4 regions of the Robertmurraya sp. FSL W8-0741 genome follow, and region 3 is predicted to be linked to each of the others. Evidence: predicted binding sites of a transcription regulator. Region 3 holds the regulator's gene; each other region holds the start of a gene.
What was found. Region 3 encodes Rex, which represses fermentation and respiration genes when NADH is low (regulators of the CRP and FNR family bind a similar motif). Its sites were predicted from a motif close to TTGTGAAATATTTCACAA; they were not measured.
Positions count from the first base shown of each region.

Region 1: the regulator Rex is predicted to act here: its motif matches at 1,836-1,853, upstream of NST02_RS11050 (DUF2249 domain-containing protein).
Region 2: the regulator Rex is predicted to act here: its motif matches at 1,588-1,605, upstream of NST02_RS21550 (DoxX family membrane protein).
Region 4: the regulator Rex is predicted to act here: its motif matches at 2,604-2,621, upstream of NST02_RS18940 (cytochrome-c peroxidase).

Region 1 covers NZ_JBBOQG010000001.1:2,279,235-2,283,207, reverse strand. Annotated here, with positions in the region: gene NST02_RS11060 (carboxypeptidase M32) at 1-1,322, opposite strand, end outside; gene NST02_RS11055 (DUF2249 domain-containing protein) at 1,490-1,723, opposite strand; gene NST02_RS11050 (DUF2249 domain-containing protein) at 1,909-2,151, shown strand; gene NST02_RS11045 (DUF2249 domain-containing protein) at 2,148-2,354, shown strand; gene NST02_RS11040 (hypothetical protein) at 2,368-3,612, shown strand; gene NST02_RS11035 (metal-sulfur cluster assembly factor) at 3,625-3,942, shown strand.
Region 2 covers NZ_JBBOQG010000001.1:4,416,872-4,420,844, forward strand. Annotated here, with positions in the region: gene NST02_RS21540 (DMT family transporter) at 1-33, opposite strand, end outside; gene NST02_RS21545 (RNA polymerase sigma factor) at 275-805, opposite strand; gene NST02_RS21550 (DoxX family membrane protein) at 986-1,501, opposite strand; gene NST02_RS21555 (polysaccharide biosynthesis protein) at 1,873-3,201, opposite strand; gene NST02_RS21560 (response regulator transcription factor) at 3,529-3,973, opposite strand, start outside.
Region 3 covers NZ_JBBOQG010000001.1:4,817,859-4,821,831, reverse strand. Annotated here, with positions in the region: gene NST02_RS23650 (ABC-F family ATP-binding cassette domain-containing protein) at 1-860, opposite strand, end outside; gene moaC (cyclic pyranopterin monophosphate synthase MoaC) at 1,059-1,553, shown strand; gene NST02_RS23640 (redox-sensing transcriptional repressor Rex) at 1,600-2,253, shown strand; gene NST02_RS23635 (YdiK family protein) at 2,312-2,521, opposite strand; gene NST02_RS23630 (CPBP family intramembrane glutamic endopeptidase) at 2,518-3,255, opposite strand; gene groES (co-chaperone GroES) at 3,595-3,882, shown strand; gene groL (chaperonin GroEL) at 3,939-3,973, shown strand, end outside.
Region 4 covers NZ_JBBOQG010000001.1:3,873,383-3,877,355, reverse strand. Annotated here, with positions in the region: gene NST02_RS18955 (NCS2 family permease) at 1-448, opposite strand, end outside; gene NST02_RS18950 (inorganic phosphate transporter) at 753-1,751, opposite strand; gene NST02_RS18945 (DUF47 domain-containing protein) at 1,764-2,381, opposite strand; gene NST02_RS18940 (cytochrome-c peroxidase) at 2,745-3,812, shown strand.

The DNA of each region.
Region 1 (3,973 bases), 2.5 Mb from region 3:
TCTTTTTGCATCGTATTCTTGAATTGAGCTGCATACATATAGCCTAAGGCATAGGAAGGAAAATAACCAAAAGAGCCTCCTGACCAATGTACATCTTGTAAAACACCGTTTGCATCACTGTCAGGTGTCACTCCTAAATACTCTTCATATTTCTCATTCCAAATTTGCGGTAAATCTTTTACTTCAATTTCATCATTAAATAGCCCTTTTTCAATTTCATACCGAATAATGATATGGAGCGGGTATGTTAATTCATCCGCTTCAATCCGAATAAGGGATGGTTTTGATTCGTTAATCCCACGATAATAATCATCAACGGATACTTGAGCAAATTGACCATTAGAATACGATTTTAACAGCTCATAATTTTGCTTCCAGAATGCGTAATTACGTCCAACAAAATTTTCATAGAATAAAGACTGAGATTCATGAATTCCCATTGAAGTCCCTGTACACAATGGCGTTCCTACTAAATCCTTGGATATATTTTGTTCATAGAGCGCATGTCCCCCCTCATGAATCGTCCCAAACACAGCGACACGGAAGTCTTTTTCATCATATTTAGTCGTTACCCGAACATCTCCTGGATTCAATCCAATTGCAAAAGGATGTACCGTTTCATCCAATCGACCAGCTTGGAAATCATAACCCATTTGTTCTAAAATGTTTAAACTAAAATCTCTTTGTTTTTCTTTTGGAAAATGTTCAAACAAAAAACTTGTTTCTGGCTTGTTGTCTGATTCTGAAATGGCTTTAACAAGTGGAATGATTTTTTCACGAAGATCTCCGAAAACCCTATCTAAAATCTCGACTGTGATTCCAGGCTCATACATATCTAACAGCGTATCGTATTTATTTTCTTCATAGCCCCAGTATGTAATAAAGCGTTTATTCGTTTCTACTAACTTTTCCAAATACGGTCTAAAAAGCTCAAAATCAGATGCATCCTTCGCTTCTTCCCATACACTTTCAGCCTTCGACTGAAGAATAACGTACTCCTTATATTCTTCTGCCGGGATTTTCTTATTGCGATCATATTCTTTTTTACAATGCTCGGCTGTTTTCCTCGTAATTTCTGAAATGACCTCTTTCGCCGCGCCTGTCGTTAAATTGGCAATGTAAGAAGCCATTTCTTCAGAAGTAGACATTTTAAACACTTCTTGAGACAAGGTTCCAATCACTTGCGAACGCTGTTCTACACTTTTCTTTGGAGCTCCAGTACGCAAATCCCAATAAACTAAAGAAAGTGCTTCGTTATATGCGCTCATTTTCTGCACATAAGCAGTAAACTCTTGCTCTATTTGCTTAATTTTTTCACTCATTATTCTTTGTCCTCCCCAAAACTGTCATTCCATTTCCAAGGATATTTTACGTATTAAACCCCTTAGTGAATCAAATACCCCTATATTTTATCATATTTTTCAGAAAATAACTCCAAAAAATAGAAAAAGAGGATCGTTTCAAAAAACAAACCCTCTCATCTTGATTCCTATTTTTTTCCGATCGCTACTCTCCAAAGTTCGGGACCTTCTTCTAAGTACTCCCATGTAAATGTATCTGTTCTCTCTATCATAAATTGATATCTTAACGGCTTCGGATCATGGTCATTTACCAGCAACATAAACTCCCCTGGTTGGAGGGAATCAAATGTGCTAATAATTTTTGGATGTTTTTCTTTCGGTGGATAATCGGGCGCAATCACTTCAGCTGTAAAATTTTTCATATTACTCACTCCCCTTAAATTGTTAACTTCGTTCCTTACATATGTAGTATAGAGCGTGCAATATTTTGGAGAAGTGAACACCATCACACTTGAAAATAAAATTCTTCATGTCTTGTGATTTGCATCACGATATCACTTAATGAAAATGATTATCATTAAAGAAAAGACATAAGGGAGAGATGTATATGGAAAAACGTATCGTAGAATTAGATGTTCGTGAGGACCTGAAAAACAAGTTAGAGCCATTCCAAAAAATTATGGAGGCTGTTAAAGGCTTAGAAAGTGGTGATGTCTTTATTCTCCATGCCCCTTTTAAGCCGACCCCTCTCTTCGCTGTTTTGAAAGCAAAAGGTTTTGTCCATCAGGCTGAACAGATCGAGAAAAAACACTGGAAAGTAACGTTTACAAAAAAGGGGGAAACAAAATGAAATTAGATAATCGCGGATTGGAACCGCCTAATCCAATGATGAGGACACTTCGCGCTCTAGAGACTTTAGCTGAAGGAGATACATTGGAAATCATCAATGATCGTAGACCAATGTTTCTTTATGAACAATTAGATGAATTAGGTTTTAAACATATAACTGAACCAAACGAGGATGGAAGCTTCACAATAAAAATTACAAAGTAAGGAAGTTGGTTCCATGATAGTAAAGAATACAGGTAGTGAAACGAACATCAAATTGCCTTTTTCTTTTATTTTTTTCAGCATACTTGCGCTTCTTATTTCTCAATTTCTCATTCTTTTGAACGGGGATGCTTTTATAAATGGACACTTTCGCATTCCTGCAATTTGGTCTGCTGCGCATTTGTTTATATTAGGATGGGCGTTAATGATCGCAATGGGTGCCATGTATCAATTAGTGCCGGTAGCATTTTTGACTCCGATATGGAATGAAAAATTCGGTTTTATTCAATTTGCTGTCACAACGATTGGGGTTGTCTCCTTTGCTATCGCCCTTTACATCATCCCAAGTAAAGCCCTCATTCCCGGAATCATCATGCTTATGGGGATCGTTATGTTCCTTATTCAAATGGGGATGACCTTGCGAAAACAAGCAAAACCAAATATCCTTACTCTTTTTGTCGGAAGTGCATTAGTCTGTTTGTTTCTGACGATCATATTGGGAATTTCATTAGTGATTAGCATGAAAACAGGATTTGCAAGCAATTATTATTCAATCCTTTTTCATAGCCATTTATTATTAGGAATCTCCGGCTGGTTTACACTGCTGATTTTTGGATTCTCCTATAAAATGGCACCGATGTTTTCCCTTTCTCATGGCTATGAAATGAAGCTAGCAAAATATGTTTATAGCATTTATGTGACCGGGTTGCTATCCATATTGTTGTCATTTATTTTCAATTTTTCTTGGTTGTTTAAATGTGGATTTTTCTTGCTCTTAATCGGCTTCAGTTGTTTTATATGGCATATTTACCTGATTTTGAAAAAAAGAGTAAAGAAAAAACTTGATCTGCCTTTTCGCTTTGCTTTATTGGCGATTATTTTTGGAGAAATGATCCATTTACTTGCTTTTATTGCAAGTATAAGCAATCAATTTCCAAGCTTTGCTGCTCCCCTAATCGTTGCTTATATCATGCTTTGGATTGCCTTTAGTATTATTGGCTACCTTTATAAAATCGTTCCATTCCTATGGTGGACGCATAAGTATTCGCATGTTATTGGGAAAAAGGATGTTCCAGCTTTGAAAGATATGATTAATGAAAGATTAGCACTTCCGATCTTTCTGTCCTTTATTTTCGGCATTTTGCTTGTTTCTATGAGCATTGCCCTAAATGGGCAGATGCTCTTCTACATTGGACAGCTACTCGTTACAGCAGCATCCATTGTCTTCGGAATTGCGATACTCGCCGTTATCAAAAAATAGGAGGTTACGAAAATGAATCTAAAAGAACAAATTGCCTTAGTGGATAAAATCCGCGAGCATTTAAAAAAGGTAATGGATCCGGAATTAAATATTAATGTTGTCGATCTTGGGCTTATTTACGATGTCTCTCTCATTGAGGAAAATGCCGTGGAAATCGTCATGACGTTAACCACTCCCGGTTGTCCTTTACATGACAGCATTATTGGCGGTGTTAAACATTGTGTATTAGAGCTTGAAGAAATTGACCATGCTGATATCCAGCTTGTATGGGAACCAGCTTGGTCGCCCGAAAAAATGACAGAGGCAGGCTTAAAAGCGATTGGAAGATAAAAATGAATCATAATAAGTATCTCTTAAAAGT
Region 2 (3,973 bases), 400 kb from region 3:
CGCTGCACATAAACCAAGCAAAATTGGCCGCAAATTTCCACACCCCCTGTTTCGAGTCAAAGTATTTTCATTATAACAATTTATTTTTTAATATTCTAACTATATTTACGATTCTCATTTTTGCCATTCGTCAAATTTCTTTCATTTCCGTGGAAATATTTCTAACTCTTTTTTGTGAAACGACAAAAAACTGCCTCTATACAGGCAGTCAACATTCTCATCAGGAACCCCTATCCTATCATGATTCATCACATTCAGACAGTCAATCTTCAAGCTAGTTTGCTGCTATTTCCATCAATAATGTCTTTTCTTTTAATTGATTTCTTGCTCTTCTCATCCTCGTTTTCACCGTAGAGATTGGCAGTTCTTTCGCTGAACTTATTTCTAGTAACGATTTGTCCTTAAAATAGTATAAAAGAATTGGTTCTCGGTAAATCGTAGGCAACTCGTTTATCGTATCAATCATTTCTTTTGTTGAAGTTCTAGTTATAACATAGTCTTCAGGTTCTGGAATCGAGCACTCCATGTCATAATGATATACTTTTTCTTCCCAAAATTTTTGGGCTGCCTTTTGTTTTCTCCAAAAATCTCGACATTTATTGATCGCAATCTTATACATCCAGCTCTTAAAATTAGCTCGTTCCTCAAATTGTTCTAGATTTAAATACGCCGAAATTAATACTTCTTGATACAAATCCTCCGCTAATTCTTTATTTCGTACTTGTTTATATATAAACATAGTTAATGATGGACCATTTTCTCTAATCCAGTCTTCGAATTTCTCTTGCCATTTATTTTCTTCCACTAAGTATTCCTCCTCAAACCGTCCACTTGAACTATCAATAATAATAGACGCAATAGATAGGAATACCCCTACATTTTTAAAGAAATTTTCTTTTTAAAAAGCTTGGTTAAACAATAAAGAAAAATACAAAAAACGAGTAGAAAGAACATGCTCTCTACCCGTTTTTTAATACATTTTTAATTATGCTGATATTGATTGGCTTGCTTCATTTTTGCCTTTATTCACTAATTTGCGAAGGTATGGCAACACGTAGCGGTCTAATCCATATTTACCAGCATTATAGCCTGCTGCAGCAATGAAAACACCCATCATGATGTCAGTTGGATTATGAGATACTGTACCAGAAAGCATGAAAGAGAAATTCATTACTAACCCGAAAAATGCTGCTGCTGTTGTTAAACATCCTAGAATAAGTCCTAAACCTACCAATAATTCGCCCCAAGCAACAAGAGTACTAAACAAGCCCGCATTCGGAATCGCAAAGCTTTCTAAAAATGTTACCCAGCCACTATAGACTGTTGAACCATCCGGACCTGTTACAGGATTTGCTACTGCCCCTTGTAAGAAACCACTTGCATCAAATCCACCTGTGATTTTTCCCCATCCCGCTGTCATCCATGCCCATCCAAGGTAAATACGAACAACGGTTAAAATGCCGGCAACAATGTTGTTCTCTCTTAATAATTTACCAATCATGATAAATCTCTCCTTTGGTATATGTTAAATTATTATTTCTAACTACAAGTAAAGATTATCATTTTCATTTAGGAATAACATTATATTTGTGATAAATTTCACATTTTTGCAATAAAGTTTTGACAAACTGTTGAACTGCTGATTTCACCCTTTATAACAATAACGTTGCACAATAATAAAAACCCTTGATACACAAGGATTTCTATCTAAACATCTTCTTCATTTATTTATGTCAGATGTTTGACATAAGGTGATTATCTTCACCTAAAATGAAAATTTTTTGACTATTGTTATATTAGAAAAAGAGAATGATGCTTTTGCTGTGACTATTGACTCATTTCATCCAAATTTAAATCTTCTGTATGAACAACTTACACTTGCTTTACTTCCCTTCTTAATGAATAATAGGACACCCCGATTTTTTTGCATATCGTCATATAGTGCATAAGAGTAATCAGGACTGTTCCAGTATTCATGCCGATAATGACACCGTCCATCTGAAATTGGCTCATAGAGCCTAGAAGATAAATCAAGCCAAAAGCAATGATGGACGACCATATATTGTGAAGGAAAGCATCCTTCATTAACCCGAGACCAATTAAATACGCCTGCAACGGAATTATGAAAAAATGCAATAGAAAATAGGGCAGTAACACCTGCAAATATCCTGCGGCCGTTGCGGAGTGGAGAAACAAATTTGTTAGTGGTTCAGCAAAGAAATAAAAAACAAATACAACTGGGACTCCATATAAAAGTGTAAAGCTCATGACTTGTCTAAGAAGCTGCTGCAGTCTATTCATATCCCTTTGTGCGTAAGCCTTTGAAACAGTTGGGATTAAAACAATTAATAAGCTATGGGCAATAAAACCGGGAAAAAAGCCAATCGTCATAGCAACGCCTGCCAACAGGCCAAATTGCTCTGTTGCCACGGTCGCACTAACTCCAGCATTTAAAAGAGCGGCTTTAATTAGAAACGGTTGTACAGCATGAGTCAAAGAATGAAATACTCGTATGCTTGTGGTCGGAATGGACACTGAGATAAGGTTTTTCCTGACTTCTTTCCCGCTAATAAAGCTCGCTGGCCTCCCTTTCAGTTGCTGATATTGAATGTAAAACATATGGATCAAATAAAGAAAAATAACAATCTCGCTTCCAACAAACGTAAAAAAGGCAATTAAAATTGATGTCTGTGAATCAAAATGAAAGAGCTGAAACAAGAACACAAGCAATCCTAATTGAACAATTTTCCTCAATAGGTTTGCCAATGCAATTTTGCCCATTTGATGCTTACCCATAAAAAATCCCCTTGCAATCGCGGAAAAGGATATGAGCGGGATTAATAAGAGAACGAGCCATTTGAACAGCGGATGATAGTCATGAAACATCGTCAAATAAGGCATAAGCAAAATGAACACGATCATAAAAAAAACGGTAGTTATTATCGTGAGATGAACAGCCGACTTCAACATGCTGCGATGAAACTTCGCATCTTTTTCAGCAATAAATTTTGAGATCGAAATCGGGAGTTCAAAGCTTGCCAACAAAACGATTAAAAAAACGGTAGGGAGTATGGACATATATAGCCCCAATCCTCTCTCACCCAACTCCTTTGCAAGAACCATATTCATCACAAATTCTACACACTCACCTATGAAGGAAGCGACAATTAGCAGTAATGATCCCTTAATAAACGTACTCATGATGAATGCATCTCCTAACCATTAATAAAATACTTGTTATGATGAAATGGGTCCATTTCATTTATAGTTTTAAATATATGAGACAAGTTTAGAGATTATTTCTATCACTAATCGTCAATTCCAACTTTGATGAAAATTATCAAGTTTTCATCTTAAGGGATAAGTAGAAAAGCGAACAGATTCCACATCGCCGGAATATCCTGTCTGCCTATAACGAACAGATCTGAAACACAAAAAAGAGCTAATTGACTGCTCATCAATTAGCTTCTTGCTATTAAGAAGATTTCTATTTATCGTATTATAGAAAATTTCCATTAGTGGTATATTTTACTTTACCAAAGAATGCTTGAAAGCATAAATAACAGCTTGGGTTCTGTCCTGAACTTGAAGCTTGCTTAAAATATTACTTACATGTGTCTTCACTGTTTTCAAAGCGATGAATAACTCATCCGCTATTTCCTGATTTGATTTTCCCTCTGCCATCAGCAGCAATATTTCTAATTCTCTTGTTGTTAACTCTTCGTGGAGCTCTGTTTGTTGCTTCTGACGCATCTTCGACATCATTTTTCCGGTCACTTCTGGTTCGAGAACGGATTGACCGTGGAAGGTTGCCCGCACTGCATTAGCGATCTCACTCGCTTTCGAGGTTTTTAACATATAGGAAGTTGCGCCTGCCTCCAATGCAGGGTAGACTTTTTCATCATCAAGAAAACTCGTTACAATGATAATTTTTGCTTCAGGCCATTTATCAATGATATTTCTTGTTGCCTCG
Region 3 (3,973 bases):
GCGCGTGCCAAGTTGCGTTGGATAAAGTCTTGAAGTTTAGCGATTTCTTCCTGCTGTTTCTCATATTGCTTCATCTCGCGCTCGTAGTTCAATGCCTTTTGTTCTAGATACGCACTATAATTCCCTGTATATCTTGTGATGTTTAAACGCGAAATTTCATACACTTGGTTCACGACTTTATCTAGGAAGTAGCGATCATGGGAAACGATAAGAATAGCACCAGAATAGCTCTGTAAGTAGTTTTCCAGCCATGAAAGAGTGTCGATATCAAGATGGTTTGTCGGTTCATCAAGAATTAAAATATCAGGTTTCGTTAGCAATAGCTTTCCTAAGGCGAGTCTTGTTTTTTGTCCGCCGCTCAAACTCGAAATTTTTGTTGAGTAATCAAATGAATGGAAATTTAATCCATGCAAGACAGAGCGAATATCTGCTTCGTACTGATAGCCACCGTTTTCTTTGTAGGATACTTGCAGCTGATCATACTCTTTTATAATTTTTTCGTACTCAGTTGAATGATTGAAGATAGCCGGATCAGCCATTTTTTCTTCCAATTGCCTCAGCGTACGTTCCTGTGATTTCAAATGCTGGAACACCGTCAACATTTCATCCCAAATGGAATAATCCGATTCCAGTCCGGTGGTTTGTGCTAAATATCCAATCTCGACACCTTTTGGTTTAATAATTTCGCCACTTTCATAAGACAGCTGTCCAGCGATAATTTTCAGGAGTGTTGATTTTCCAGCACCATTTCGTCCAACGAGTGCAATCCGATCCTTTGTTTGTACCTCAAGTTTTATATTCGTTAAAATGGGGTCAGCCCCATATGATTTTGATAGTTGATTGACTTGTAATAGTATCATTCGTTTCACCTCAGTATGTCTAGGAATAGTGTAACGTAGAACATTAAGAACAGCAATTAAAGAAGATTTTTCCTGACACTCTTCTTTATTACGAGACACTTTTTTTCCTCGTGAAAGGAAAAATTTATTGTGAAGATAATAACAATGTTTTCACAAAGATCACAAAATAGTGTATCATTTGAAGTGAGGTGTTTGATAATGGCAGAGTTTACCCATTTTAATGAAGAAGGCAGAGCAAAAATGGTCGATGTTAGCAATAAGAAGGAAACCGTAAGAACGGCAATTGCTAACTCTAGTATTACAGTAAATAAACAAATTTACGAGCAAATTACCCAGCAGCAAAATAAAAAAGGGGATGTACTTGCAGTTGCTCAAGTAGCAGGAATTATGGCTTGTAAGAAAACAGCGGATATTATACCAATGTGTCATCCGCTTCCCTTGACAGGAGTGAATATTTCATTCAAGTGGGTAATAAAAGATGAGAATTATGAGTTAAAAATTACTGCATCTGTTAAGACAAAAGGAAATACGGGAGTAGAAATGGAAGCGTTAACAGCGGCTTCGATTTGCGCTCTGACAGTGTATGATATGTGTAAGGCTGTTGACAAGGGCATGGTTATTGGTCAAACGTATTTAGTGGAAAAAACTGGTGGGAAAAACGGCGATTTTAAAAGGGAAGAAGAAGTAAGATAAGGTTTAACTCGTTAAAAAAGGACTATATAGGGGTGGGGGAAATAAAATGAGTAACGATACAGTGAAAATACCTCAAGCAACGGCAAAGAGACTACCGTTATATTATCGCTTTTTAAAGAATTTACATTCTTCAGGAAAACAGAGGGTTTCCTCTGCTGAGCTAAGTGAAGCGGTGAAGGTAGATTCAGCAACAATCCGGAGAGATTTCTCCTATTTCGGTGCCTTAGGAAAAAAAGGCTATGGTTATAATGTTAATTATTTGCTAACCTTTTTTCGTAAGACCCTTGATCAAGATGAGTTAACAAAAGTTGCGTTGATTGGTGTCGGAAATCTAGGTACTGCGCTGCTTCATTATAATTTCTTGAAAAATAATAATACAAAAATTGCTGTTGGCTTTGATGTTGAAGAGGCGAAGATCGGTACATCGATCGGGGATGTTCCTATTCATCATATGGACGAGCTTGAAAAAATAATTACAGAAATGGGCATTACAGTAGCAATTTTAACGGTACCAGCTCCATTTGCCCAGACGATTACAGACCGACTCGTAGCAGCTAATGTTAAAGGAATCCTTAATTTTACACCGGCAAGACTAACCGTACCGGCGACAACAAGAGTTCACCATATTGATCTGGCTGTGGAGCTTCAATCATTGGTGTATTTCCTTAAGCATTATGGAGTAGATGAGGAAGAGGAATAATTTTATGACAAAAGGCATGGACTCGGTATAACTAAGTTCATGCCTTTTTTTATGCTGTTTATTTTTTATCTTTTTGAATGGCTTTTACTTTGAAGTGAAAGAGAACCATTCGAATCCCACTTCCGAAATCAAAGGTAGCTAAAATGACGAATAAATAGGTGAAAATTCCCCATTCGCCATTACGCTGAACATCCTGGACGGCAAAATAGGTAAATAAAAGTCCAAGAACAATATAAAGGATACCTGAGAACAAAGGTGTTCGTATCATAGAAAAAGACCTCCAATGAAGCTCTGAATAGATTCTGCTTCTCGTAGCATTCGTTCAATATCTTCTTTAAAAACAGATTGCACGAGAACAACAAAGGTGTTCATGGCAACATGAGCAATGATTGGAACAATAATTCGTTTTGTTTTAATATAAAGAAAAGCAAAGGTGAAGCCCATTGCTGAGTAAAGCAATAAATGTTCGATTTCTGCATGGGCTAAGGCAAAAATAATGGAGCTTATTATGGCTGAGAGAAAAAAGTTCAGCCGCTTATAAAGTGAGCCGAAAATAATTTTACGAAAAACGATTTCTTCCAGAATGGGTCCAATAACAGAACTGACAATGACAACAACTGGAAAGGATTCAATCAAAGAGAGGATTTGCTGTGTATTTTCAGAGCCCATATCTATTCCTAACCAACTTTCAATATTGGCAGCTAACCCTTGAGCAAATAACGCGAGAAATACACCAGCGATCGCCCAAAAGATTGAGGCTGAAACAGAAGCAGTCTCTCGATCCAAGCTTGGTTGCTTCATTTCTTTACGCAAAAGGAATAAAGTCGCGAGCAAGGCTACGGAAAAGCTGAAGACAATCCAAATAACGACAGCGTAAACAGCCATCTCCTCAATACTATATCCAATTAGCACGCCGCCAAATGTTAAAGCCGGCACCCCAACAAAAGTTGAAAGTTGCATCGTAATGTAAATGATTAAAATGTACCAATATTCTTTTTTCAAATTATGATTCCCCTTTTAAACCTAACTAATGATGCACTAAAACCATTCTACTAATAAAATTGCTAAACGTACAAATAGTTGCCTTAAAATATTTGTCGATGGATATTTTTTCAAAAGTAGTACATACTTTGAAAGGTTATACACAAGAAAGAACCGGCAGGAAATGAAGCGTAGTACGATCTGAAAATTCATGTAAAAATTTGTGTTAATTTTTTAAAAAAATCGTGCATGATACTTGCAAAAAAAAAGAGAATTCATTAATATATTAATTGTGTTAGCACTCAAAGTGTGCGAGTGCTAATAAATATTACATAATATTAATTGAGGAGGTTGTTTCACTTGTTAAAGCCATTAGGTGATCGCATTGTTATTGAGCTTGTTGAAACGGAAGAAAAAACTGCAAGCGGTATCGTTTTACCAGATTCAGCTAAAGAAAAGCCTCAAGAAGGAAAAATTGTAGCTGTTGGTACTGGTCGTGTACTAGACAACGGTGAGCGTGTAGCTCTTGAAGTTTCAGTAGGTGATCGCATTATCTTCTCAAAATACTCTGGTACAGAAGTGAAGTATCAAGGTCAAGAGTATTTAATTTTACGTGAAAATGACATCTTAGCTGTTGTCGGCGAATAAGATTTTAAAATTATGGCTGTTTTAATATAAACATTATTTAAGGAGGTTTTTTTCAAATGGCAAAAGAGATTAAATTCAGTGAAGATGCTCG
Region 4 (3,973 bases), 940 kb from region 3:
TTCCTGTAAGACGTAGTCCGATAAAGGCAATAAATAGTCCGATACCTGCGCTAATTCCAAATTTCAGATTTTCAGGGATTGCCTCTATAAGCATATTTCTTAAAGGAGTTAATGATAAAATGATAAAAATAATCCCTGCGATAAAAACAGCAGCAAAAGCTGTAATATAGTCAATATTTCCATGGCTGCCAACGACAGAATAGGCAAAATACGCATTCAAGCCCATACCAGGAGCAATAGCGATTGGATAGTTGGCAAATAATCCAATCCACAAGGTGCCTACGACTGCAGAAATAATCGTTGCTGTAAACACTTGATCGAATGGCACTCCTGCATCTGCTAAGATAATTGGGTTAACAACTACGATATATACCATTGTCAAAAATGTTGTCACGCCTGCTAAAAGTTCTGTTTTCACATTTGTTTGATGTTCTTTTAATTTAAACATATTGACCTCCAAATGACGAACATTATAAAAACACATTCTCTATAATATTCGTTTTAAGAATAGAATTCAAGGTTGATTTTAATATTATTTCATAAATGTTCGAAATAAATTACGTTTAATTGTGCGTTTAGTAGCGTTTATTGCCAAAAAATTCATATTTTTTGTTATGCTCCTTCCAAGTGATGGAGGGCACAGTAGAGTACTTTTGCAAAAAGTCCATTCCCTAGGTAAACGGAAGAAGCAAAGAAATAAAATTGAAGCATAAAAACAGAAAATGACCGAGTTAAAACTCGGCCAAAAAAATTTAAAAAATTAAACTGATGAACAAATAACAGAGTGCTGCAAGGGCAGCCGATATTGGTAGGGTGATGACCCACGTAATAAGCATCCTTTGCGCTGTGCCCCATTTGACTCCTTTAACCCGATGCGATGCACCTACACCAAGGATAGAGGAAGAAATAACATGGGTTGTACTAACTGGCAAATGAATATATGTCGCTCCAAAGATAATCAAGGCTCCTGTGAGATCGGCAGCAACGCCATTCACGGGGCGAATTTTCATAATTTTACCACCAACCGTTTTAATGATCTTCCAACCACCTACTGAAGTGCCCAGCCCCATTGCGAGGGCACAAGAGAACTGGACCCAGAAGGGGATTTCGTCAGTTGCCACATAGTTATTGGCGATAAGTGCCATTGTGATTATCCCCATTGCCTTTTGCGCATCGTTTGTTCCATGCGTAAATGCTTGAATGGAAGCTGTAGCAATTTGAAACAAACGGAAATTTCGATTTGTTTTTGTAAGATTATAGTTTTTAAATACGATTTTGAAGATACTGTATATGATAAATCCTAAGGCAAAAGCAATAATTGGCGACAAAATTAGCGCTTGAATAATTTTTAGAAATCCGCTGTAATTTAAGGAATGGAACCCTGCTGCTGCAATAGCTGCCCCGGCTATAGAACCAATTATCGCATGGGACGAGCTTGAGGGAATTCCGTAATACCAAGTAATCAGATTCCATGCAATAGCTGCGATGAGAGCGGATAAAATGACAACTGAACCGTTTTCTAATGTAAAAGGGTTTACGATATCTTTCGTAATTGTTTTGGCAACACCTGTAAATGACATCGCTCCAATAAAATTCATCACAGCTGCTAAAATAATTGCATGCCTTGGTTTCAATGCTTTCGTCGATACAGAAGTAGCGATCGCATTTGCTGTATCATGAAATCCATTGATGAAATCAAATGCCAGTGCCCCAATAACAATTAATACAGTAAGAATAAAAATGACATCCATCTTGTGGGCTCCTTATGCATTTTTCATAATGATTGTTTCCAAGGTGTTCGCAACCCCTTGGCAATGATCAGCAATTTCCTCTAACGTTTCATAAATTTCTTTATATTGAATAATGCGAATGGGGTCCTTTTCAACAGAAAAAAGGTGCTTTATGGATTGGCGCAGAATACCATCACATTTGGATTCGTAGTCTTTTATTTTTATTGCATGCTCCCGAATTAGAGGGAGCTTTTTGTTTGTTAACAGATCAATGGATTCATCAATTTCGTCTGAACAAGCACGAATGGCATTAACAAATTTAACCATATATTCATCAGCTTGAGTGATAGAGTACATTTCAAATAAAGCGGAACATGCCTCAATTCCATCTAGAACATCATCCATACTCATTGCCAATTGGAGAATATCCTCCCGTTCAATTGGTGTAATAAATACTTTGTTTAGTTCTTGTATGGTTTCATGTACAAATGAATCTCCTTTTGTTTCCAAAGCCTTAATTTCTTCAAAAAAGACTTTTAGATCACTGACATTGTTTAATTTGTAATCTGCAAAAAAATAAGCACCTTCTTTTAAGTTGGTTGAAATATTTTTTAACAAGATTGCAAACTGATCCTGTTTTTTAAATACCATGTAGCTATTACCTCCAAAAATATGAAATGAGCTTATATTGAAAAAATAAAGAACCCACCACGAAATTGTTGTAATTAAACATATAGTGCCAAACGAATTAATTTTATATGAAAAATCTCGAATTGGGAATAGATAAACTCGAAAAACGATTCATTTTGTCGAAAGAATTCAGTTGCCATTGTTTTTATAGTTAAACAACAGTAATAACGTGTTTATATTAATTTGTGATATATTTCACATTTTATTCAAAAATAAGTCGAAAATGATAATTAATCTAATTATATAATAAATGTAATTGGATGGAATTAATGGAAGTCGCGACAATATAGTTTCAGCCAATAAAATTTTTTGGGGGTATTTACAATGAAAAGAATGAAGCTACTCTTAACTCTTCTTCTCGCTTTGTTGTTGTTGGCTGCTTGTAATAGCAGTAACGAAGGTGATGGACCAGCAGACAATGATGCAACTGGGGGAGAAGAACCGGCAACAACAGAAGTAGATGAAGAATTAGAAGCAGCTAAAGCAAAATTCGAACCACTTGGTGAAATCCCTGTCCCAGAAGACAATGAAATGACAGAAGAGAAAATTGCATTAGGACAAATGTTATACTTTGATGAAAGACTTTCTGGGAATAATAAATTAAGCTGTGCATCATGTCACGCTCCTGGCGCAGGTTATGGCGATGGCCTTGCAACTTTCATAGGATTTGAAGGTTTCGAAGGACATCGAAATAGCCCTACCATTATCAATTCAGGTTATTATAAAGAGAACTTCTGGGATGGACGGGCAGGCGGCTTGGAAGAGCAAGCGTTAGGTCCAATTCAAGCAGAAGGTGAAATGAACCAAAATCTTGATGAATTAATTGAAGAATTAAATGCAGTTCCTGGCTATGTTGATGAATTTAATAAAGTCTTCAATGACAAAATAACAGCGGATAACATCGCCAAGGCGATCGCTACATTCGAAAGAACAATTGTTGTCAAAGACACAGCCTTTGACAAATATTTAGCTGGTGATGACGATGCTATTTCTGATGAAGCAAAAGAAGGAATGAAATTATTTGTAGGAAAAGCAAGCTGTATTTCATGCCATGCTGGCCCGCTTTTATCAGACCACAACTATCATAACCTCGGGATGGAAGGGGACGATGGAAGGTTTGCTGTAACTGGAAATGAGACGGATAAAGGCAAGTTCAGAACTTCTGGTTTACGTGGAATAGCGGATACAGCACCATATATGCATGATGGAAGCCTTGCGACACTAGAGGATGTAGTTAATTACTACAATACGGGCGGCGGTGCTCACCCTAATAAGAGTGAACTGATGAAACCATTAAACTTAACTCAAGAAGAAGTCAGCTATTTGGTTGCTTTCTTGGAGAGCATGAGTGGCGATATTCCGATGGTAGAAAAACCAGAACTACCTCAATAAATAAATTAAAAATAACCTTAGAGACCCTTATCTCTAAGGTTATTTTATTTTCTAAAAAGGGGCATTAACTGTTGGTTTAGGACGAATTTTTCAGGGGAAGAGATAATTAACACCACAAAACTACGGCAAGCAGCCGTTTTATATAAATGGGGCGTCCAGTG